4 regions of the Paenibacillus sp. NPDC058071 genome follow, and region 3 is predicted to be linked to each of the others. Evidence: riboswitches for the same ligand, from Rfam matches in the RefSeq annotation. Region 3 holds a riboswitch; each other region holds the start of a gene.
The links. Region 3 has a riboswitch for cyclic di-GMP ahead of ACFVTB_RS23790 (glycosyl hydrolase family 28-related protein). Riboswitches for the same ligand answer to the same signal wherever they lie in the genome.
Positions count from the first base shown of each region.

Region 1: another riboswitch for cyclic di-GMP. It lies ahead of ACFVTB_RS26185 (LPXTG cell wall anchor domain-containing protein); the one in region 3 lies ahead of ACFVTB_RS23790 (glycosyl hydrolase family 28-related protein).
Region 2: another riboswitch for cyclic di-GMP. It lies ahead of ACFVTB_RS17710 (methyl-accepting chemotaxis protein); the one in region 3 lies ahead of ACFVTB_RS23790 (glycosyl hydrolase family 28-related protein).
Region 4: another riboswitch for cyclic di-GMP. It lies ahead of ACFVTB_RS21815 (IPT/TIG domain-containing protein); the one in region 3 lies ahead of ACFVTB_RS23790 (glycosyl hydrolase family 28-related protein).

Region 1 covers NZ_JBHVSK010000024.1:80,418-86,409, reverse strand. Annotated here, with positions in the region: gene ACFVTB_RS26185 (LPXTG cell wall anchor domain-containing protein) at 117-1,505, opposite strand; cyclic di-GMP riboswitch class I at 1,580-1,677, opposite strand; gene ACFVTB_RS26180 (GtrA family protein) at 1,782-2,228, opposite strand; gene ACFVTB_RS26175 (glycosyltransferase family 2 protein) at 2,215-3,222, opposite strand; gene ACFVTB_RS26170 (glycosyltransferase family 39 protein) at 3,273-5,992, opposite strand, start outside.
Region 2 covers NZ_JBHVSK010000010.1:141,604-147,595, forward strand. Annotated here, with positions in the region: gene ACFVTB_RS17670 (ABC transporter substrate-binding protein) at 1-111, opposite strand, end outside; gene ACFVTB_RS17675 (cupin domain-containing protein) at 323-664, opposite strand; gene msrA (peptide-methionine (S)-S-oxide reductase MsrA) at 694-1,215, opposite strand; gene ACFVTB_RS17685 (guanylate kinase) at 1,430-1,984, shown strand; gene ACFVTB_RS17690 (YdcF family protein) at 2,013-2,654, opposite strand; tRNA gene ACFVTB_RS17695 (tRNA-Pro) at 2,760-2,836, opposite strand; tRNA gene ACFVTB_RS17700 (tRNA-Thr) at 2,852-2,927, opposite strand; gene ACFVTB_RS17705 (YrzA family protein) at 3,003-3,215, opposite strand; cyclic di-GMP riboswitch class I at 3,395-3,486, shown strand; gene ACFVTB_RS17710 (methyl-accepting chemotaxis protein) at 3,591-5,345, shown strand; gene ACFVTB_RS17715 (GntR family transcriptional regulator) at 5,498-5,887, shown strand; gene ACFVTB_RS17720 (ABC transporter ATP-binding protein) at 5,891-5,992, shown strand, end outside.
Region 3 covers NZ_JBHVSK010000020.1:22,130-28,121, reverse strand. Annotated here, with positions in the region: gene ACFVTB_RS23790 (glycosyl hydrolase family 28-related protein) at 1-1,354, opposite strand, end outside; cyclic di-GMP riboswitch class I at 1,434-1,519, opposite strand; cyclic di-GMP riboswitch class I at 1,607-1,691, opposite strand; gene ACFVTB_RS23785 (NAD-dependent epimerase/dehydratase family protein) at 1,983-3,365, shown strand; gene ACFVTB_RS23780 (GNAT family N-acetyltransferase) at 3,468-4,376, opposite strand; gene pssA (CDP-diacylglycerol--serine O-phosphatidyltransferase) at 4,806-5,552, opposite strand; gene disA (DNA integrity scanning diadenylate cyclase DisA) at 5,636-5,992, opposite strand, start outside.
Region 4 covers NZ_JBHVSK010000016.1:56,559-62,550, reverse strand. Annotated here, with positions in the region: gene ACFVTB_RS21840 (tetratricopeptide repeat-containing glycosyltransferase family 2 protein) at 1-297, shown strand, start outside; gene fliD (flagellar filament capping protein FliD) at 359-1,282, shown strand; gene ACFVTB_RS21830 (flagellar protein FlaG) at 1,301-1,654, shown strand; gene fliS (flagellar export chaperone FliS) at 1,661-2,029, shown strand; gene ACFVTB_RS21820 (hypothetical protein) at 1,999-2,409, shown strand; cyclic di-GMP riboswitch class I at 2,475-2,572, shown strand; gene ACFVTB_RS21815 (IPT/TIG domain-containing protein) at 2,639-5,545, shown strand; gene ACFVTB_RS21810 (glycosyltransferase) at 5,595-5,992, opposite strand, start outside.

The DNA of each region.
Region 1 (5,992 bases), on a different contig from region 3:
CTACCATATTCTATTATATTTTCAACTATAATTTGCTAGATTACGCAAAAAAATAGAGAGGTTAGCCTAGTTTCGACTAATCCTCTCTCTACATATTTCTACATATAAAGAAGTGATTAAACTCTCCGTCTATTTCTCGTTAGGATAAATCCTCCAAGCAGAGCAACCAAACCGCCTGCCAAATAATATGGTAGCGAGCTGGACTCGCCTGTTTTAGGGAGAGCGCCAAGTGGTACTTCTTCGGTTACAGTTACTTCGCTGCCAACAGCAGATGTTGGTTCTGCTCCCGCGGCATCTGTTTCCGTAACATCAGTCGTTGTATCAACCCCGCCAAGAGGACCTTGCTCGTCGTCGATTACAACTTCAAGCGGTTCATTAGACGGTTGCTCTGTAGGAGCAGTTGTTGGCGTTCCACCAGGTGTGGATGTTGGTGTCGATGATGGTGTTGCAGTTGGTGATGGTGTTGGCGTCGATGTCGAACCACCCGGTGTAGAAGGACCGCTGCTTGGCTCATCCGTTGGTTGCGGAACATTCGGCGTTGGCGTTGGGCTATCCGTTGGCTCCGTAGACGGCTGAGGCGTTGGCGTTGGCGCCGTTGTTGGTTCTGTTGTCGGTGCCGTTGTCGGCGCTGTTGTTGGCTCCGTTGTCGGCGCTGTTGTTGGCTCCGTTGTCGGCGCTGTTGTTGGCTCCGTTGTCGGCGCTGTTGTTGGCTCCGTCGTTGGTTCCGTTGTCGGCGCTGTTGTTGGCTCCGTCGTTGGTTCCGTTGTCGGCGCTGTTGTTGGCTCCGTCGTCGGGGCCGTTGTTGGCTCCGTCGTTGGTTCCGTTGTCGGCGCTGTTGTTGGCTCCGTCGTTGGTTCCGTTGTCGGTGCTGTTGTTGGCTCCGTCGTCGGGGCCGTTGTTGGTTCCGTTGTCGGCGCTGTTGTTGGCTCCGTCGTTGGTTCCGTTGTCGGCGCTGTTGTTGGCTCCGTCGTTGGTTCCGTTGTCGGTTCCGTTGTTGGCTTTACCGTAGGCGTTGGTGTAGGCACCGCTGTCGGTTCAGCTGTCGGCGGAAGAGTCGGAGGATTTGTCGGCGTTGCTGGCTTTTTCTTATAGTAGACAGCTACATATTCAATTGTTTGCGTAAATCCGAATGCTTTTGGAGCTTTCAAGTCGGTGCCGCTTGTACTGCCGTTAGTAGGATACTTCACACCGGATAGGCCGATAAGATCGCTTGATACATAAAGACAAGTAACCTCATACCGATCCCCTTCCGTCTGCCAATTGACCGTCTTCTTGTCATTGGAGAACTTCAGGGTAGCAAGATCATACGATTTCGGGAAAAAGGACCATTCCGTAACCTTTAACTTTCTCGTTTCGCCTTTCCCGATCCAACTCGCATCAACATAATCGCCCGAGCATGGATCTGGTGTAGAACCGCCTCCGCCCCACGTTGCAAATACGACACTGTATCCGCCGAACGTCAGCATCACTACGAGGAGACTCGCAATCAATGCCTTGAATTTCATGTCTTCAACACTCCCCCAGTAAATAATTCCACATTCCAGGCAATAAAAAAGACTGCCCTGAATATGGTCATATTCATGGCAGTCGGACGATCATCGCAAGCACGCTTTCGCGTCATGCCTTAGACTCCAGACTTTGCGTCCCATCCTTTCGAATGGTTTGCTATTTGCATGTTATATGTATGGAATAATTGCAAAACCGAGTAATAATACCAATTTCATCCGGTTTGCAAAACCTATTCTACAATTAGTAGCAAATAGAAGTCAACGCTTTTTTATTCAATTTTCGACTTGCTTTTGAGGACGAAAAACCCAGCGTTTGCTGCCGACAAAATTCAACAAAACGGTTAGACATGTGACGACAATTTTTGCAATAAACGGATTCCACGTCAGTCTCTCCACCGCTAAATAGAGCAAGCTTACCGATACGCCTAACACAGCCAAGTTCAGCAGCACGAACCGCAGCAGTCGCCCTCCGCCAATTGGCCCATCGGCAGACGCGCCAGCGGACGATTTGAACGTAAACCGTGAATTCATCCAATAGCTGTTAGCCATGCCGGCCGCATAAGAAACGACCTGACTTGCCGCCGCGTGCAGTCCTGCCCAAACCAATAGTCCGAAAATAGCAAAATCAACTGCCGTATTCACAAGCCCTACCAGATTAAATAAGATGAATTGCTTAAATGCAGGCCATCTGCGCCGCTCCTCGCCGCTAGTGGCGGACATACTCACGTTCCCTTCCGCCTGACTCAGGCGTTTCTCTGTCTCCAGCCTGTCCGTCCTTCTCGAAACCAAGCTCTTCCCTTACGATGTAGAGCGGCCGCCCCTTCGACTCATCATAAATTCTTCCGATATATTCGCCGATCATGCCGAGGAGGATGAGGATAATCCCGTTGAAAAAGAGATTGATGCCAACCGTCGACGCCCAGCCTGTAATCGTCGCATTGGTGAACAGCTTCTGATACAACACGATTAGCAAATAAATGAAGCTGGAGATCGATAGCGTAAACCCAATATAAGTTGCGATTTTCAACGGTTTATGCGAGAACGACGTAATGCCGTCGATCGCAAAATGGATCATTTTTTTCAGCGGATACTTCGTCTCTCCCGCAAATCGCTCCTCCCGCACATACTCCACGCTCGTTTGACGGAAGCCAACCCAGCTGACCAGACCGCGCACAAAACGATTTTTCTCCTTCAAGCCGCGAAGCACGTCGCAAACCTTGCGGTCGATAAGACGGAAATCACCGGTATCGGTCGGGATATCGAAGTTGGTCATGCTCGTCATCAGCCGGTAAAACATCATAGCCGTCAGCTTTTTGAAGACCGTTTCGCCCTTACGCTTAATCCGTTTGCCATAGACAACTTCATAGCCTTCTTTCCACTTTTCGATCATTTGCAGAATGACTTCTGGAGGGTCCTGAAGGTCGGCGTCGATAATCACAACCGCATCGCCCTGCGCGTAATCCATGCCGGCCGTAATCGCGACCTGATGCCCGAAGTTGCGGGAAAAATTAATCAGCCTGACATTTCGGTCGTCTCGGCTAATTTCGCCTACGATCGCTACCGTCCGGTCTATGCTGCCGTCGTTGACGAAAACCAGCTCGTAAGGCTCTCCATAGCCGTCCATTACTTCCTTCAGCTTCCGATACGTATGCTCGATCACTTCCTGCTCATTGAACATCGGTACGACGATACTGTATTTCGCCTTCAAGCCAATCCCTCCTTTTTAATGTTAAATTGCGATTTTATTCAATTCACTAAGCGAGACTATCTATAAAACACCCAGGACTGGAACAAACGAAGACCTTCCGCATACGCTTTCGACACTTCGAAGCCCGACAGCACTGGATAGTAAATGAGGAAAAGAAGCACAGCAGCCCCTGTAAACCCGTATCGCAGCCAACGCCGTTGCGGATATTTTTCCTCGTATAGCTTAAACAAGTAAACGATAGACAAAATCATAAACGGTACCATCGCAAAGTAGTGGTAAATGAACGTCAGCCGCGGCACCAGCATCCATGGCAAGTATTGCGAAAAATAAGCGATCCAAACGACATACATATATTTATCTTTTCGTTTGAGGCTCAAATAAACCGATAGCAGCAGCGCGAACAATCCAAACCACCAAATGATCGGATTTCCGAACGCAGAGATGGTCGATACGTGATCCGGACTCGACACGTCCTCGCCGCTGTAATACCAAACCGGTCGTTTCATAAACGGCCATTCCCACCACTGGGAAGAATACGGATGTGTCGACACTAGATTGCTGTGGTAGTTATACATATTCTTTTGATATTCAACAAGCCGGGTAGCCGTAAACTGATCGCCTGGAACGGAAAGCACCGGAATGTAGGATAAGCTGTAAATGAGCAACGGAACTATAACGTAGAAACCGATGCAGCTGACCAGTATCGCGATCGTTTTCCGCGGGAAAGACTGAATCGCTTCACGGTACGCCGCAAAAGTTTCCTTATCCTTGAGATCGCCTTTCAGCGCTCTTTTCGCCGCCGCATATTGTCTGTATCGTTCGGCCAATGACCAGAACAGCATAACGGCCAGTCCGGCTCCGCCGTAGATTACAATCCACTTGGAAGCAACCCCTATGCCGAAAAGCAGACCTGCCCAGAACAATGGAACAAGCAATTTGCGCAACGGCGTTCGGTAGAAGTCCATCGACACGTACTTGTGCATGAAGTAGAACATCAAAATAATGAAAAAGACGCCGTATACGTCGATGGTCGCGATTCTTGTCTGCGTAAAATGCATAAACTCGGCTGCCAGCAATATCGAAGCCGCCGCCGCATAAGCCGTTTTACGGAACAAACGCAAAGCGAACAAGTAGAGGATCGGAACCATAGCGATACCGAACAGAGTCCCCATTAAGCGCCAGCCGAAGGGACTTAAACCGAACAGCTTGATGCCAAGGGCGATAATGAGCTTGCCGAGAGGCGGATGCGTGTTCTCGTAAGCCCTCACCCCTTCGATATGCTCAAGCGCGGTTCTCGCGTGATAGATTTCATCGAAGTAGCTGCTGTTTATATAATTTTCTTTAAAAGATACGGATGATTGCTCATCGAACAAACGGCTCGGCGACGGACCGCTGCCAGTTCCTTCGTCGATCACTTCCCGGATGGCAAGCGGCGTCTCGCTTCCTTTCGCGAAGAAAGCAATCTCCTGCATCGAGAAGCCCATTTCAACCGCGGTTAATTTCACATAGCGCGTCTCGACGTTAAGCGGATGCATCGCCCACTTCAGATCGTCGCCGCCCTTCTGCTCCAGGTCAATCGGCGCGCTCCAGGCCGTTGGCACGTAAGCGAATTCCAGCTTGTATTTACCGGAACCGTATCCTCCAAAGCTATTCATCTGTGCAAGCTGTACATTCTCGCCAAAATCGACATAGAAGCTATGGCCTGCAGCCTGCGGCTTCCATCCGGTGTCGAGCGACTTGATCGTACCCAGGTTGAAAAGCGCAAAGGCCGCGTAGACGACGGTAATCGCCGCCATCCAAATCCAGTCCTTCTTGCCAAGGCGCGTTCTGGCCCTATCGTAATTCGTCTTCTCATCGTGACGGTCCCCGGAAGATTTAACCTCTTCGAGCAGCTGCTCGTCCCGCTGTTTAAGCCCTTCCGGCGTAATCGGCTCAAGCGGCAGTACGCGGCCTCTAATATATACATCATAGCCGACATACAACATATAAATAAGCAAGCCTAGGTTGCAGATCGAAAAGAGAAGAACGATGCCGTCGGCCGGCACGCCGGTCGTGTACGGGCTAAAAGCCAGCACATAGCTGATATTGACGAATAATGTGACGCTGAATCCGAACAACACGTGAAGCAGTCGTCTGTCTTTCGTATAAACATAAGCGAAAACGCTGAGCAGCAGCGCTGGATACATGTACCTTTCGTGCATTTTGGTGGCGAAAAGGAACACGATCATAATGAGCACAACGCCGATAAAGAATGATTTCGACAAATCCTTTTTATCCTTGCCTTTCAAGGAAAACCATGCCGCCAGTGCAACGGCCAGGACAATCGCAAGATTGCCGAAAACCTTATAAGGAACCGACAGCCACGTAGCGTCAAGCGGCTTCCAGTTGCCTCCCGTCAGCGAATACAGGTTAAAAGCATTCAGCGTCGCGTACGGATAAGAGGCCAGCGTTGTTTTGTACAGATTGATTAAGCCCCCCAATCCCCCGTTGCTCCAGAAGAACGGCAAGGCGAGCGCGAAAAAGACGGCAAGTCCGTAACCAGCGCTGATCGCCGAGCGCTTCCACTCTTTTTTATGCCAAATCGCCAGCAAGATAACAGGAGTGAAAATCAAGGCCTGCGGCTTGACCAGCACGGCAATGGCGAACCAAACGGCCCCTCTTTCCAGACGATTGTCGACAACCGAGATGATCGCGAGCAGCAAAAACAGCGTGAAGATAGAATCGACCTGTCCCCATGCAGCCGAATCGACCCATACGGCAGGATTGAACATATACA
Region 2 (5,992 bases), on a different contig from region 3:
TTCGTTATTGGCTGGTAAAGTTTTTTTGTTACCATTGCTTGCTGCACTGCAAGAGGTAAGCAGTAAGGCAATCAGAGTGAAGCTGATCCCCAAAATGAAGCGTTTTTTCAATTCGATTCTCTCCTTTTGATCTGTATAAATCGTTGGGCAAAGCGGTTCCGCTTAAAAAGATAATCAACAGTTCGATTTCATTGATAAAGATTATCATTATTAATTAGACTGGTCAACAAGTTTTAATAAATCCAATTAAAAAAAGCCCCGAAGGGCTTATCCAAAGTTATTACTCGCCTATTCAGGCATCTATTTGTAAGAAGACACTGCTTTATTCAACAACAACCCTGTCCCCATGGCTGGTCGGTTGGGATATAACGAGAAATTCAATATCCCGATCCGACTTGTTGAACATTTGATGGACGGTCAATGGAGCGACCTCGACCCCTTCATGCGGTTCAAGTACGATCTCGTGACCGTCTATTACAATCGTTGCCGTACCCGACAGGACAAAGAAAAATTGGCGGGAGACTTCATGATAATGATTTACTTCCGAGCTATTGGCCGGCATTCTTTCGTGAATGACGCTCAAATTCGAACCCTTCGCCAAATGCCAGCCGTCGCATTGGCTGCCCCAGATGTAATGCTCGGCGTTGGCTTTGCTTATTTTCATCAATGATAGACTCCCTTTGTATGCTTGATTTACTTCGTCTCCCAGTGGCTGCCGATGAATCGGTCGCGACCGGACAACTCTCGGTCTTCCTTATAGTGCTTCGGATTTTTGCGATGATAGTCCTGATGGTAATCCTCGGCTGGATAGAAAGTAGAGGCTTCCGTAATTTCGGTTACAATCGGCTTGTCGAAGCGGCCGCTTTCCGCCAATTCTCGTTTGGACGCCTCAGCTTCCTCCTGCTGCCGCTCATTATGATAAAAAACGGCCGTACGATACTGGCTGCCCCGATCGTGGAACTGACCGTCCGGATCAGTTGGGTCGATCTGCATCCAATAAAGCTCCAGCAGTCTTTCATAGGGGAATAGAGCCGGGTCGAACGTAATCTGAACGACCTCTGCATGCCCCGTTTCACCGCTTTTCACTTGCTCATATGTCGGATTGGCGGTATGTCCACCCATATATCCGGAGACGATGCCGGCGATGCCCGGCAGCTCGTCAAACGGGGTAACCATGCACCAGAAGCATCCTCCGGAAAATGTCGCTTTTTCCATTTCGCAGCACCGTCCTTTTGAATGTAATGACATCTTTTTATGAGCATAAACGTTAACGCCTTCGCCTGTAAAAGTCAATGTCTCTCCGCCAGCCGCCAGTCGATAGCCGCCGAAATAGAGGAGGTTCCCTGCTCCGCCTTCTGGTAAACTGTAAAAACGGACAACGGGGACAGTGGACGAGTAACTCTACAATTAAACAACGGAGGGGTAAGCGATGAAATGGCATTTGATCGTCTTTCAAGGACCAAGCGCTTCGGGGAAAAGCTCGCTGCAAGCGATGCTCGGTGTGCCTAGAGTTGTGACATGGACGTCGAGACCGCCAAGAAGCGGGGAGGTTCAAGGGCAGCATTATTATTTCGGAACGAAGGCGCAAATGGCCGTTATGTTGGAGAAGGGAGAGCTGCTTGAGATGACTGAGTATCAGGGGCATTATTACGGAACGCACTTGGATGCAATCAAAGAGGCGGTAGAGCGGGGAGAGACGCGGTCGATCGTCTTGGATGCAAATGGCGTCAAGAAGGTCAGAGAGCAGTTCGGACAATCAATTCTCGTTATTGGCGTCAAAGCGGACAAGGCGCAATGCCGCGATCGGCTTCTCAAGCGGGCATCCGACGAAGCCGACGCGACCCGGCGATTGGCTTCCTTCGATGATGAGATAGAGGCACTGGTCGATTGCGATCTGGTCATCTATAACAGCGACGATAACAAGGAGAAGTCGGACCTTCTTATCCGCTATATAAAGGAAGGTCTGGAACGAGACTACAGCTGAACGCAGTCATTCATGCGCTGATACGCATCTAAGAGCCGGGAAATGAACGAAATGGAGATGTAACGGTAAATCCGATCTCATAGAACGTTTCCCTGAAGAGGAAAGGCAGCTTCGTCCGTAAGCTTTGATAAGCGGAATCGGCCGCCGGCGATGAGTAGGCTTCCATGCCGAAGCGATGCGCCATCGTCATCGCTCGCTTCATATGGAGCGGATCACTAACGATCAAATAGCTGTTTAATCCGTTCCTTGCAGCAATTTTACGGGAATAGAGCAAGTTTTGTTCGGTAATAGTCGACTCGGTCTCAATAAGCATATCTTTGGGAGGGACGCCAAGCAATTCTGCGTAGGCAAACGAAGCTTCCGCTTCCGACGGCTCGCCTTCGCTCGTGCGGCCGCCCGTGAAAATGATTTTGCCCGCCGAGCCCTGCCGGTACAGCGTAACCGCATGCTCGATCCGCTTCTTAAGCACCGGAGAAGGCTCGCCGTTCCATACGGCTGCTCCGAGTACGATGGCGGCATCGGCTTTCACCGAATCAGAAACATTGCCAAAGGTCCATATGCGATAGGCGGAAACGCAAAACAATAGGCAGCAAAGGAAAGCGAGGCCGGCAGCGGTGAAGATTACTGTTCGCGGGCCTCGCCGATTACGATTTTTATTTGTTTTCGTCATCTTCATCTTCCTCATACAGGGATAGACGCAGCGTCCGGTAGAAAGTTTCAGGGTACAAAAAAGGAAGCTTAATCGAAATTAAGCTTCCGTCTAGTTCGCTTTTAATGGTCGGGACGACACGATTTGAACATGCGACCCCCTGGTCCCAAACCAGGTGCTCTACCAAGCTGAGCTACGTCCCGTACTAAGAAAAAAAATGGTGCCGGCGATAGGAGTCGAACCCACGACCTACTGATTACAAGTCAGTTGCTCTACCAACTGAGCTACACCGGCGCATATCAACAAGCGACAAAAAGTATTATGCCATAAGCATAGCCCGTTATGCAACCCTTTTTTTTCAGAGCTGTATTATCCCTTTTTTGCTTTGAAATGAACAACGGCGCTGTACTGCATTTTCCCGCTGTTCGGATTGAACACGACCTGATGCTGTACATGATGCACGTCAAGCAGTAAAGCCTTGTTGTTTTCGATTTGCTGATCGACCTTCAGCTCCAGCGTCCTCAAGTCGCCCGCCTCGAAAAACTCAATTTTGTTATCGATTAAATCCAGCCGGAAATCCATTGCACACTCTCTCCCGTTCGTCTCTAATTAGCCCTATTATAAGCGAGTTTGTCGGTTTGCGTCTATTCCGCTTGCAGACGTGCAGGCGATTATGGTTATGGAAGGCAACTATTTCAAGATTTTGTTTTACAAATTGGCAAATTTGACCTAAACTAGAGAGGTGTCGAAGACAGTCGAATACTGTAAAATGGCAAACTTATCGAAAGATAAGGGCGCAAAGTTATGGGCCTAATGTCGCACAGCAGGCGACTACGGCTGCCAGACCGCCAGTAAGAGGACTAGCCAACTAGCATTGCTAAGCTATTCGCCCCTTTTTGCGGCCGAATAGTTTTTTTTTGCCTTGTTGGACCTACATCAAAAGGAGAGAACCGACAGATGATTCAGAAGGTAAAGAAATGGCCTTCGATGGCCGCTCAGTTTTTAGGCAAGCAGAAGATTACATTTAAGCTCCTGTTGATTACCTCAGTTATTACGTTGTTTAACGTGGGGGCAGGCGTATTTATTTTTACTCAAAATTTATCAGTATCGAACGCCGTGGATGATTCCAATACGCTGAACGAAGCGAACAGGCAATACAGAGAAGTATCCGACACGATGCTGCGCTCCATGCTACATATGATCGACGTGATCGAGAATTCGGACACTTCGCAGATTGAATCGATTCAAGAGATGCTCGCAACCGTTCCTGATAAAATTGCTAAACTGAAGGATACGTTTAAAAAGATTGACGAGATGTTCCCAGCCGACGAATCGAATTTGACGTATTCTAATCAAATTGCGGTATTCGAAATGGCCTACAACAATTTGATGACGACGGATTTGAACACGAAAGACTTAAGTACGGAAATGAAGTCTTTCCGCGTAAAAAATCTGATCTCCGTCTATACGATCACGCTTAGCTATGCGAGCGAGTCGGTGGACAACAGAATGGGCACCGATCTTGGCGAAACGGAGAAGCGTCTGAGCCGCAGCATGGATGCGGCGAATATGATCATTCTGATCAACGTGCTCGTGCTGGCCGTCATTCCGTTCCTGATGTCGTACACGCTCAACCGCAGCATCAGAAAAGGTTTGGCCGGCATTATGGGCCGAATCGAAGCCTACAAGAACAGCGACTTCACCTTCAACAAGAAGCTGGAACGCCAGGACGAATTCGGAGATATCGATCGTTTGCTCGCCGATATGGGCGGCAAGCTGCGCGATACGATTAAGTCGACGCTGGAAGTAAGCAGCACGGTGCTGGCGATGTCCAATTCGATGGGCGATATGGTCGACCGCAACCGGATGGCTTCGGAGCAGGTCAAAGGACAAATTACGGACGGGCGGAGTATCCTGCTCTCCCAATATGATGACGCTTCTTCGATTTCTGCTGTAACAGAGCAAATCTCGGCCAGCTCGGAAGAGATCGCAGCTTCTAGCGATTATATTAATAATGATATGCAGCAAATGAAGAACGCTTCGCAAGAAGGCTCCCGCGATATGGAAGGCGTTGTACAAATGGCCAATCAGGCCGTTGAGCAATTCCAGCTCGTAACGGAAGCGTTCAAGCGTATTACGGAGCGTTACGGACAAGTATCGAAGTTTCTGGACGGCATTCAAGATTTGAATACGCAGACGAACTTGCTGTCGCTGAACGCTTCGATTGAATCGGCTCGCGCAGGTGAGCACGGACGCGGTTTCGCTGTCGTCGCTGATGAAATTCGCAAGCTATCCGGCCAAACGAACGATATTTCGAAAAATATTACGAAAGAGCTGCACTTCATTCAGAACGACGTTGCGGAGAGCGGCGAACGTTTGCTTGCCTTCGCGCAAGTTATTACAACGACGAAGGAAGCTTCTGTAACCGCGAGCGACATGTTCAAAGGACTGGAACGTCAAAGCAGCGTCTTGTCCGAGCAAATTAGCGAAATTTCAACTGCCATCGGAGAAATTACGGGAGGCATTACCCACATCGTAACGGCGGTAGACAAGCTGCTGCAAACGTCTTCGGATGTAAACGGAAAAATGGAAGATATGTCCGGTCTATCGAACGATCAATACGCCATTTCCGATCAACTGGGCAACCTGGCGGGCGAGCTGAAGCAATCGTCCCGCGATTTGAAAGAAAAAGCAGGTATCTTTAAAATTTAATTGGTTAAGCCGTTCGACCGTCTTGTCCCTGTGGGGATGAGACGGTTTTTTTATTTTTTGGAAAAATTATCTTTACACCTTTTCTGTCATAGTGTACTATTTACCTATAACACTAATACAATGTGACGTAGATGAAAGGAGGATCGCTTATCGTGACGATGACGTTCGATAACAATCAGCCGATATATTTGCAAATTATGAACCATGTCAAACGGCAAATTATTACCGGCAAGCTTAAGCCGGGAGATAAAATCGAATCGGTGCGGGAGATGGCGGCCGAGCTGCAAATCAACCCGAATACGATTCAACGTACGTTTCAGGAGCTGGAGCGGGAAGGAATTGTAGAGACGAAGCGCGGCCTTGGCCGCTATGTAACGAGCGAGGAGCTGACGATTATGCAAATGAAGAAGGGTATGGCCGGCGATCTTCTGGATCATTTTGTACAGGGCATGAAGGAGCTCGGCTTCCGCGAGTCGGAAATTGTGGCGATCGTCTCGGATGCGGTCGGAATGGACAAAGAAGAAACCGGGCGGGAGGCGTAACGAATGGAACCTATAGTAAAGCTGACCAATGTAACGAAGCATTATGGCGCCAAAAATGCGGTGCGGGACGTCACGCTCGAGCTGCAGCCGGGTAAAATCGTCGGT
Region 3 (5,992 bases):
TTTTGGACAGTTGAATAGTGAACATTTTAGCTTGAATCGTATTATCCGAGCAAACGATATTTTTTTGCACGTATTGCGACAGGTAGCTCGTCAAGTCGATGCCGCCGCCAACCGTCGTTTTGATAATATTTTTCGAAATCGTTCCTTTATCGGCATTTTGCCATGTCCAGATGCCTTTTTCACCGTTCTCGATTACATTGCTCTCCACTTTAAAGCTCGTAATGTTGCCAAGGCGGATCGCGGTTTTGCCTTGCTGAACGCTTCTCGCGCCCATCGTAATTTTATTGCCCGTAATTTCGATATCCTTGACCGTCTGGGAAGCGCCGACTTCAATCGCCGCGTAGAAGCTGCCTGTGCCTGAAATCGTATTGTTTTGAACGAGATTGTTGCTTCCGTAAATGCTGATGGCCGAGTACATATCAGGAGCCAATTTGCCTTTATCGCTGCCCGATTTGTAGTAATTGTTTTGCAAATACGAGTTTGTAATTTGGTTGCCGCTGACCGTCAGCCCTTGAGCATAGACTTTAACTGCCCGCTTGGCGTTGTTGTCGAAACGGTTATTGGTGATGATGCTTCTCGTATTCGAGCCGTTGCCGTTATCCAAATTCGGATCCTCGTAGTAGATGCCGTCGCCGTCGTCCGCCGGGCCGATATGATGGATGTAGTTGCTCGCGATCGTCATATTGGCCGCAACCGTTTCTTTTTTACCCCAAGCCGTCGTGACGTAGATGCCTCTGGCAATCAGGCTGCCGCTGGTCGGATTCAGCGCGATGATGTTGCTGATTTCGGTATTGCTGATCTCGATGTTCTTCGTATTGCCGAGCACAAGAATGCCCGAAAGTACGCCGCTGTAATAATCGCTGCTCGATTGCTTGCTGTGCGTTGCGTTAGCAGCAGTGATATTGCTTACACTCACATTTTCGCTGCCCGAATCGATCACGAGCACGCGGTTCACCTGCATGTTGCCGTCCAGCGAGAGGCTGCTGATCGAGAAGTTCGACCCAGCGGCGCGTACCAGTTCCCAACCGAATGTGCTCGTGCTTGCTTTGATGACAGAGCTTGTACCATCGCCAACGATGCTGCTGCTCACTGCCAGCGGCGATTTCACATTGACCATGTACGTTCCTTTCGGAAAGTAAACCGTTGCTTTTTTCGCGCCCCCGTCGTTCAGCGCTTTTTGAATCGCCGACGTATCATCGGTCCGTCCGTCGCCTTTTGCTCCGTAATCTTTTACATTTATACGATCAGCCGCGTGTGCTTGTTCGACAAATAGGCCAAAAAAACCGAATCCGCTTAAAAAGATGGTCAACATGATGGCTATCGATTTTTTCGAATAGCTGCTAAAAATACTCATTTCCCATTCCTCCAAATCTACGGATAAAAAATAGAATCATCCCGTTTCAGGACGATCCTACTCTCGTATCCTGAAACATTTCGGGAACTGGCTGGCATATGGTTTCCCATTTAGCCCCTGTAGCTTTGCGTCCCGCGCTTTCGCGACGGTTTGCCTTTATCGATGCTTCATCATATTAAATTTGGATAGAAAGGTGCATAACTAGTAGAAAAAGCCTATGACATGTCATAGGCCCGAAAATACTAGGAAACTTTCGGTAGCTGGCTGGCGTATGGTTGCCCATGTAGCCCCTATAGCTTTGCGTCCCGCGCTTTCGCGCGGTTTGCCCTTTTCGACATCTCACTCTATGAAATTATCGACAACTTCTGGTTCTATCATACCAAATTTCAGAATTGGAAGCAACAACCATTAGTAGAATAGAACGACAAGAATTTATCTGAATTTCCTGGGATCGATATAATCTATCGACCATTCCTTGGAATTAGTTTACAATTTATTCCCTAACCATTATCATAGTCAAGTAGACTCGCATCCTTCCGCTCGATCGAATCCCCATGACTGCCCCAAGATTATCGATTCGCCGGGAATGCGTGCAATAACGGAATGAATTTAAGGACGGGGTGGTCTCATGAATGTACTGGTTACCGGCGGCTACGGCTTCATCGGCTCTTTTGTCGCGGAAAGATTCTATAAAGAAGGACATAAGGTTATCATTATCGATAATCTCACATCGGGCCATCTGTCAAACTGCGGCTTCCCGCATGTTTCCTATATCGCCGATGTGGAGAGCACGGTATGCGACTCCATTTTCGACAGCCACAATATTGATATCGTTGTTCATTTGGCCGCTCAAATCAATGTCGTTACCTCAATGGACAACCCGTATGCCGATACCAAGTCGAATATACTCGGATTAACGAACATTTTGCAATTGGCGGCGAAGCATAAGGTGCGTAAATTTCTGTTCGCATCGTCGGCCGCCGTATACGGACTCAACGACCAAGTGCCGCTGAACGAGGACATGCCTTGCCAGCCGGTTTCTCCTTACGGCATCAACAAGCTGCTCGGCGAATATTATTGCACGAAATGGAGCGAGATTTACAAGCTGGACACCATCTGCTTCCGCTTCGCCAACGTCTACGGGCCTCGCCAAGGCTCGATTGGCGAAGGCGGCGTCGTATCGATTTTTATGGAGCGCGTCCGTCATGGGCTGCCGCTCGACGTTTACGGGGACGGATCGCAGACGCGCGACTTCGTTTATGTGGAAGACGTCGCCGAAGTCATCTATTTGGCTAGCCTGACGGATCAAGTCGGTCTCATGAACCTATCCACGAATACCGAGAACTCGGTCAGCCGGCTTATTGGCATTATGGAAAGCCTGCATCCGGTAGCCAGCGTTCAATACAAGCCCGCACGCAATGGCGATATTCATCGTTCACGCTTGGACAATAGCCGCTTGAAAGACGCCTTGAACTGGGATCCCCGCTACGGGCTTGAAGAAGGCTTGAAACGTACGTTTGACTGGTTTATGCGAACGCCCGCAGCCGTCCCTCATATTGCGGCCGGTCAGGAGAAGGCGGTCAAGCTGGACGAAGGCCATATCTATAACGAGCTGATGGCTTCATCGCTGTCCCGCAACATCCGCAGCATCTACCTAAGCCAGCCCGACCGCTATTTGGATGGATTGCCTGTCCTGAAGCCGGAAGTGTTTCTGGCCGTCATTCGCTCCAGGGAACAAGCGAAGCTGAAGTTCAACGTCAACTATTCCTTTATCGCCTTGCAGCGAAAAATCATTATAGACGGCGAGCTGCTATTCAAAGTGAACGGTCTGCTGAGGGAGTCCGACTTTATCGGCCAATCGTTTGGCGGCGACCTTTTTATATTGTTATCCAATTCGACAAAAGACGACGCTGCCATCGTCGCCAACCGCCTGTTGTCGCAGCGCATCGACGCAAGCGTCCTGCAGCCGGAGCAATATCCGAAATGGGATCTGGCCGAGCCCGCCCAGTAGGAACGTACGGAAATCATCAAGCAAGATAAATGTAAAATAAGGCGGTGCGGGGATCGTCATATCCCTCTGCACCGCCTTATTTTACTTTTTTCGACTAGCTTATCAGTTGTTACCGAACCGCAGCCATTCGAGGCCCGATCGAACGATATCCTTATAACCAGGCGCCCGGATGCCGTAAAACGCCCGCAGTTGTCCACCCCAATGCGCTTTGGATGCGGAGACCGATTCCAGATTGGCGCCGTAAAAATCGAATGTGCGCACGCCAGCAGCATGCAAGTCCTCGAATTCAAACTGCTGCAGTTGCTGAACGACACCGCCTGACAGATGCTCTGTTTTCGACGCCGAAATCCATCCCAGCGCCCTCTCGGGGCTGAGCAGCATCGTAATGCTGGCGCTTACAGGCTCGCCGTCCTTGGTTAGGCAGACATAAGCCCGGAAGCGATCCTCGCCCAGCAGTTGTCTAGCCAGTTGCAAATCGCCGACCGTCAGATGATGATCGAAGCCTTTCCTTGTTTCCGTACCGGCTAAGCAGCGATGCACGGCTTCCATATCGTCGGTTCTAACAGAGACGTAGCCCGCCGCGTTCGCCTTTTTTATTTTATTGCGTATCGAGGAGCTGATCTGCTCGCTAACGCATGGCAATTCAACGTAGTATGTATATTTGATTTCCGGTTTAAAGCCTTGCCATAAAAAAGGACGGATATCCTGAATTTCCGGAGGAAAATAAAAGTTCGACGACAGCTTGTAGCGCTGCAGCGAAGCGGCCAACAATTTGGCGACTTCATGCCATTGACTGCCTGTTTTTTGCACCTTCGTTGTCGGCGTCGGATGAAAGACCGTCAAATGATAAGGATTAAGCGGCGGCAGTATCAGCTTTCCGCGGTCGGCTAGAATAAGGGTTTCGCACCAGGCGTCGGAATTTGGCGCTTTGAGCGTTATCAGATCGGCGCTGCAATTCCATTTTTTCTGGTTAAATTCCGCCCAGCCTTGAAGAAACGATTGATCGATCATCGGAAAGCGGCACGTCTCCCTTCTGCGACATTATTTTACATTCCCATCCATATTAACTTTATGATGGCAATACGTCAACGATTGTCTTGTCGCGGCGGGGCGAATATTGTCTTGGTGAGAAATCAGTGCTTGACTTTAGGTGAGGGGAAGCGCTGCGGGTCAGAGGGTTCTTGCGATCGCCATTAAAGCCTGATTCCTTTATTTAATAGTGTTTGCGGTAGGAATCATGCTTTAAAAGCGAAAACTATCGTTTCTCCAGAATCCCTCTGCCCCTTCGCTTTTTCTCCTTGTGAGTCAAGCACTAATTTTAAGTTTGATCCGAAATCAGAAGAAGCGTCTGTTCCGCAGCATTTACTAAGCAAAAAAAGAACGGATTGCAGGCCTATTCAGGCCTGCGATCCGTTCTTTTTCTGAACCTTCTTCTTGCGTTTAAGCGGAGGTATCGGATTGAACCGGCTCCTCGTTGTTTTCCGTTACGGGGTGACGCCGACGCGAGCGCCGTTTGCGACGCCAGTCAACGTTTTTTTTTAAACCGTAAAGGGCGTACAACAGCAATGGGATAAAGACGATCTTGTACAGCTGTTTCTCCAGCGTAACGCCAAGAATTATCGCGATTAGAACGACAATGGGCACCACCCATACTGCACTGCGGGGAATGCCGATCTTTTTGAAGTTCGGATATTTAACAGTACTAACCATTAGCAGCGATAGCGCAAAAGAGCTTAACACCAGCACGGTTAGAGGAATATCGTCTTTAAAGAGCGCGAGCGTAGCCAGTACGCCTCCCGCCGCCGGTATCGGCAAACCGATAAAATAACCCGGAGCGCTGGAGATTACGTTAAATCGGGCCAGCCTCAATGCACCGCAAATCGGAAATAATGCCGTTATTATCCACGCGAGCGTCTGATTTAGCTCAGTGAACGCTACAACGTACATAATAAATGCGGGTGCTACGCCAAATGAAATGACATCGGATAAGGAATCAAGCTCTTTGCCGAATTCGCTTTGAGCGTTCAAAGCGCGGGCAACGCGGCCGTCAACACCGTCCAGCAGCATGGCGATGAGAACCATCATGGCGGCATGCTGAGGCTTTTCGTTAAACACAAGAATAATGGCAACTATTCCAAGGAATAAGTTCCCCACTGTGAGAAGGCTCGGTATCGACTTTGTAATCATCTATTCCACCTCTTCTCTACTATGCCCTAAGTCCGCTAACTGATGTATGGTTTAAAGGACACATTCAATCTATTGTATGAGATTTAGATTTGTCTGTCAATGAACATCTGCTCCTGAATCCGCTTCAGCCCGTCTTTAATCGCTCTCGCTCGAACTTCGCCGATACCGTCGACTTCGTCCAATTCCTCGATCGTAGCCATCAGTACATGAGGCAGACGGCCGAACCTTTCGATCAGGTTGTTCATAATAATAAGCGGCAGGCGCGGAATGCGATTCAGCATGCGATAGCCGCGAGGAGAGACCGCTTCTTCAGCCATCGCTCCGGTATTCGTGTAGCCGAGCAAACGAATGACCGGCTGGGCGTCGAGCAGCTCGTCGGAGCTTAGCTTTTTCAATGCGATACGAATTTCCCGAATGCGGTCATCCGAATTGTCTTTGGC
Region 4 (5,992 bases), on a different contig from region 3:
TTGCTAGAACTATATCCACAGTTTCCCGACTTGGCGTTTTTACTTGGAAGTCTAGCTATGGACAATGGGGATATCGAAAAAATTGAATTGTATTTTAAAGCTGCTCTATCGATTGGTGAAACTAATCGATACACGACTGTTGTCGGCTGTGGAAGTTATCGCGCTGCACATAATTTAGGCGTTTTTTATGAAGTCTTCGGAAAGGCCCATGAGGCTGAAAAGTATTATCAGATTGCTGCAAGAGAGAACTTCGAGCCATCGCTTCTACGGCTTAAAGAACTTTCAACGAAAAGCTAAATAAAATGTTATTTTATTACGATATACATTATATCAACGCTAATCAAAGGAGATGATCGAGATGCCAATGCGTATTACAGGTATGTCTTCGGGGCTTGACACAGAAAAAATGATCAAGGATCTAATGAAGGCTGAACGGATGCCGATAAACAAACTTTTGCAGAAGAAACAGTCATTGGAGTGGAAAGTTGAAAGCTATAGTAATATGAATTTAAAAATAGCGAGCTTGCGAGAATCGGTTTCGCAAGCAAGATTTTCCGGTAACTGGAGCAAGCTGGATGCCGGCGGCAATGTTGTTCGTATAAGCGAAGATGAGATGGTTGCTAAAATAAAAGACATCGTTAATAAATACAATGACACCGTTTCTACGCTTAATACAAAAACGACGGAAAAGGTATACCGCAACTATCAGCCTCTAACGTCCGAAGAGAAAGATGCGATGTCTGACCGTGATATTGCAGCTTGGGAGGATAAAGCGAAAAGCGGTAATCTTCGCAACGACAATATTTTAGGCAGTGCGTTATCCAGTTTGAGGAAAATCGCTTCTACAACTGTAGGCGGCGGCAATCCCAATTATGATACGCTCACCGAACTGGGGATTATGACTCCCGCTTATTCAAAAGGATCGCCGGATAACGGCAAACTGATTATCGATGAAACCAAGCTTCGTGCAGCTATTCAGGCCGACCCAGATGCTGTTGTTCAGACCTTCACTTCGCAAACGAGTGGAAATACAGGGTTGTTCCAAAGAATTTTCGACATCGCGAACGACGCTATTATATCTATTTCTCGTAAAATTAACGGCGGCGTGAATACGGCTGAAAGCTTGAATATGCAGATCGATAAAATCGATTCGAAGGTGGAGCAAAGAAATAAAGTTCTTGATAAAAAAGAAGATCGTTACTATGCTATGTTTGCCAATATGGAGAAAGCCATATCGAATGGCAACTCCCAATTATCTTGGCTATCATCTCAATTTAGTTAAAAAAGGGGTTTGAGGTAAATGGATATAAATTCCAAACTCCAGCCAGTGCAGTCATCAACGAAGCTTGACTCTACTCCTATCATTAGGGTAGCAGGGGAATACACAGTATTAAAACAAAAAAGTAAAAATCAAATCTTGTCGGTCAGTGAGAAAGCGCTCGTTAGTGCTGTGGAAAGAGCAAATAAAGCCGTTCAAGGTACCGAGCACGAATTTAACTACAAGATACATCAAGCTACTAAGCAGGTAATTGTACAGATTATGAATAAAGATACACATGAAATCGTACACGAAATACCTTCTGAAAAGTTTATCGATCTTGTTGAAAAGTTAAAGGAACTCACGGTAGGGGCGATAATCGACGAAAAAAGGTGATAGCGGATGATGGTTCAACCGCAAGACAGCTATTTAATAACGAAGGTCCAAACATCCTCGCCTGGAGAACTGACTTTAATGTTGTATAGCGGCTGTATTCGGTTTATAAAACAAGCGACGGTATGTATAGAAAAACATGATTTTGAAGGAAAGCATCTCAACTTCGTGAAAGCGCAGAACATCATTGAGGAATTACACTCTACACTAAATATGGAATATGAAATATCGCAACAACTAAGCAGCTTATATTTGTACATGAATGAATTATTGATGAAAGCAAATACGAAGCTGGATGTGGAAGCTGCAGACAATTGTGTGCAGTTGCTTACCGAATTGAGAGATACATGGTCGGAAGCGATGAAGACATTGAAGTAATGAAGGCAGGTGCTCCTGTGACATTAACTGTCAATCAAATTCTAGAAGAGATGAAAGAAACGGGTGTATCCATGTTGTCTCTGGATCTAGAGGAAGAAGCAAACCACGGTTTGCTTTTTTCTCTGCAAAACAGACAGGCGGAATTAAGAGAACTGATTCGTCATCGAGTTGAGCTAGAGTCGCATGTCTATAATGATCTGGAAAGGCAATTGCTTATGGACTGCCTGACTGTGGAACGGGAATTGATGAAGAAAATGCTGTTGCTGAAAGAGGAAGCGGGCAAGCAACTTAAGCAAATTTCTGAAGGTAAACGTTCAAGAAATGCATATCAGCAAGACATGATTCAACATATAGGATACTTTATTGACAATCATAAATAAATGATTGTAGAAAAATGTATCATATAGTAAGATATATATGAAAATTATTACTATAGAACTAGAAAATAGAATAAAGGCAAAACTACAGCAATGTAGTGACGCAAAGCCATGGGTCTTTTTGCTCGCTTTAGTAGGTCGGCAGAAAGATCGCCAGGTTGCTACATTGGTTTGTAATTAAAACAATAGCAACCTGCTGTTGTTTTTTTTATTATAATGGGAGGGAACAAAGATGATGAAACGTTTGAAACAAAGCTTTTTGCTCGTACTTGCAGTGTGCATCGCACTAGGCGGTTTTTTGACACCACCTGCAGCGCAAGCAGCGCCAAATGATTATGTAGGCGTAACAAAAACGGTTAGCAAGTCGACGATTACTACGCTGGACGAAACAGAAGTGATTTTGAACATTACAGGCACCCCGCCTGTCAATGTCGTTCAGCCTAATGATGTAGTTCTTGTTATCGACAAATCAGGAAGTATGCTGCCTGGCTACAATAATGGCGAGGACAAAATGACCAATGCGAAGGAAGCTGCAAAAGGGTTCGTCGATTTGATGGATCTGACAAAGCATCGTGTGGCCGTTGTCGATTTCTCTTCTTCTAACACGATTGGGACGCTGCCGTTTACAACAGAAAAAGATACGGCTAAGAATTATATAAACGGGATTACTGCGAATGGTTCGACTGCGACTGGCGATGCCATTACGGTGGCTGCGAACCTACTTGCGGATCATCGCCCGGAAGCCCAACCGGTTATCGTTATTATGACGGATGGCGACGCTACGCAACCAGCAAATGACCCCTATGGATTTGCGAAACAAAAAGCACAAGAAGCCAAAGATGCAGGTATTATTTTTTATACGATTGCACTACTGAAACAAACCGATAATCCGGACACAAGCGGTCCAAATATTTTGATGAAGGACATGGCTACAACAGCCAGTCACCATCACTTTGTGCTTGGTTCTACCGGTTTGAGTGAAATTTATGCAGCTATCGTAAAAGAGATCGGTTTGGCGAGCGCATATGACGTTAAAGTAACGGATATTGTAGGCCCGGCATTTGAAATTGTTCCCGGTTCCTACGATAATAACATTCCAAAACCGACAGTAGACGGTAATAAATTGACATGGACGTTTAACGAGTTGAAAAATAAAACGTTGACTTTTACTTATAAGATTCGTCCTGTAAGTAAAACAACTGCCGGAAGCTTCCCTGTTTCCACAATAGCATCTCAAATTCAGTATAAGGATTATGCTGGAGCAAATCGTGAAAAGGCGATACCGAACGTAAATGTTAACGTAAAGCTGCCAGCTCCTGAAGTAACTTCTGTCGTAGAAGCCTTCGGCCACCCGAATGGCGGGGAAACGGTTACGCTTAATGGTAATTATTTCGTATCCGGTGCGACAGTTAAATTCGGACTGAATAACGCTACTAATGTTACATTTGTAGACGAGCATAAACTTACGGTAACTGTGCCAAAAGGCAGCCAAGGAACCGTAGCTGTTGAAGTTAGAAATCCGGATGGACAAACTGCAGCTGGACAGTATCAGTACAAGACTGATCCTATCATAACATCGTTGTCGCCTAACAGCGGTCCGCTCGCTGGCGGTACTGTAATTGCCGTGCAAGGTAATTACTTGATGAGAGGCGTCAGCGTGACGATTGACGGTGTGGCAGCTACCGTAAGCGATTACTATAATCCCACTTACATTAAAGTATTGTCACCGCAAGGTTTGAAGGCAGGTCCGGCAGACGTTGTATTTACGAATCCAGATGGAACGAGCGCAACTGTTACTGAAGGCTTCACATATATCGCTCCTCCGAAAACAGATCCAGAGATTTTAACGATTTCACCGAATTCGGGCGTTGTAACCGGTGGAGACATTATACTGGTTGATGGTAAAAATTTCAAAAACGGCATGAAAGTTACGGTTGGCGGTAAAGTAGCAACGACAACATTTGTTAGCGCCACTCGCTTGAAAGTTACAATCCCGTCGGCATCGGCTCCTGGCCCGGTGGATGTAGCTGTTATTGATCTTGAGGGAAGCGCCTTTACTTTTGCTAATGGATATACGTATACAGCAATTGTATATCCTGCCCCGACAATTACAGTTGTATCGCCAAATAGCGGTCTGCTTGCAGGCGGAGATATTGTGCTGATTGATGGAACGAACTTCATTAATAATGTAACCAAAGCTTTCATAGGCTCTAAAGAAGTAAATGTATCATTCGTGAACAGCGGAAGAATTAGAGTGACGATTCCTGCTGGCGATGCTTTAGGTAAAGTCGATGTTAAAGTGGCGAATGGAGATAAAGAGGCTGTTCGTGCCCAAGGCTATGAATATGTTGCGCCTGTTATCGTACCGCCTACAATTACATCTATTTCTCCGAATAATGGTTTGACCACAGGCGGAGACATTATATTGATTGACGGTACTGGTTATAAGAGCGGGGTAGTCGTTAAGTTTAACAATACCGATGTTCCAAGCTCGATTGTTAGCTCTACACGTCTGAAAGTAACGGTACCAGCAGTTTCGGCTCCTGGTAAAGTTGACGTGACAGTAACGAATTTAGACGGAGGTACAGTTACTGCTCAGCAAGGATATGAATACACTATTACTACGCCACAAATTCTTTCCTTGTCGCCGAATACGGCCGATAAAGTGGGCGGAGAAATTATACTGATTGACGGTAAATATTTTGATAGTACGGCTAAAGTTACGATTAACGGCGTGAACGCTGCGGTAACATTCGTCAGCACTACGCGTTTGAAAGTGACAGTTCCGGCAAGCCCAATCGCCGGTGACTTCCCGCTCGTCATTACGTTGAGCAATGGACAATCGGTTAGCACAACATTCAATTACAACAATGGTCCGGTATTTCCGGCCCCAGAAGTTACCTTCATTTCTCAAACAAGCGGTCTTGCTAAGGGCGGAGACATTATTTACATTGACGGAAAGAACTTCCGAAATAAACCGGACGTTTACTTCGGATCTGTAAAAGCGACGAACGTTACCTTCGTCAGCGCAACCCGTGTGAAATTTACTGTACCTGCCGGCACAGTAGGTCCTGTTAATGTGAAAGTGGTAAATCCTGACGGTTTAGAAAGCAACACCATCGGATACACCTACACCTAATAATAAAAGAAGCGCTCGGCCTTTAGTTTAAGGTCGAGCGCTTCTTTTATTACAATTTGATTTTTTGTATTTGAGGAAAATGGTTGTAGTAGATCTGAAGCAACTGCAGACGAGAATCATTGTTCGAAAAATTCAATATTTTCCCAAGCATATCTACTGCAGGAGTCTTTTGGAGCGCAGCCTCCAGAAAACGGGTTCCATCGCTTCTTTCGTTCATATTAAAGTGCCATTGCGCAACAATATGTAGTCCTTCGCCTTCTAGCAATCCATTATCAAGCAGTACTGAAAATAATTCTAATGCTTGATCAGAGCGTCCGGATTGTTCTAAAAGAAGCGCAAGTTGATTTAAGACAGTTTCATTTGCCATTTGCTGAAGCAGTTTTAAATAGATTTCATCATAACCATATTTGAGCAAGAAAAATAAGGTTTTGGCAAGTAATGCTTCAT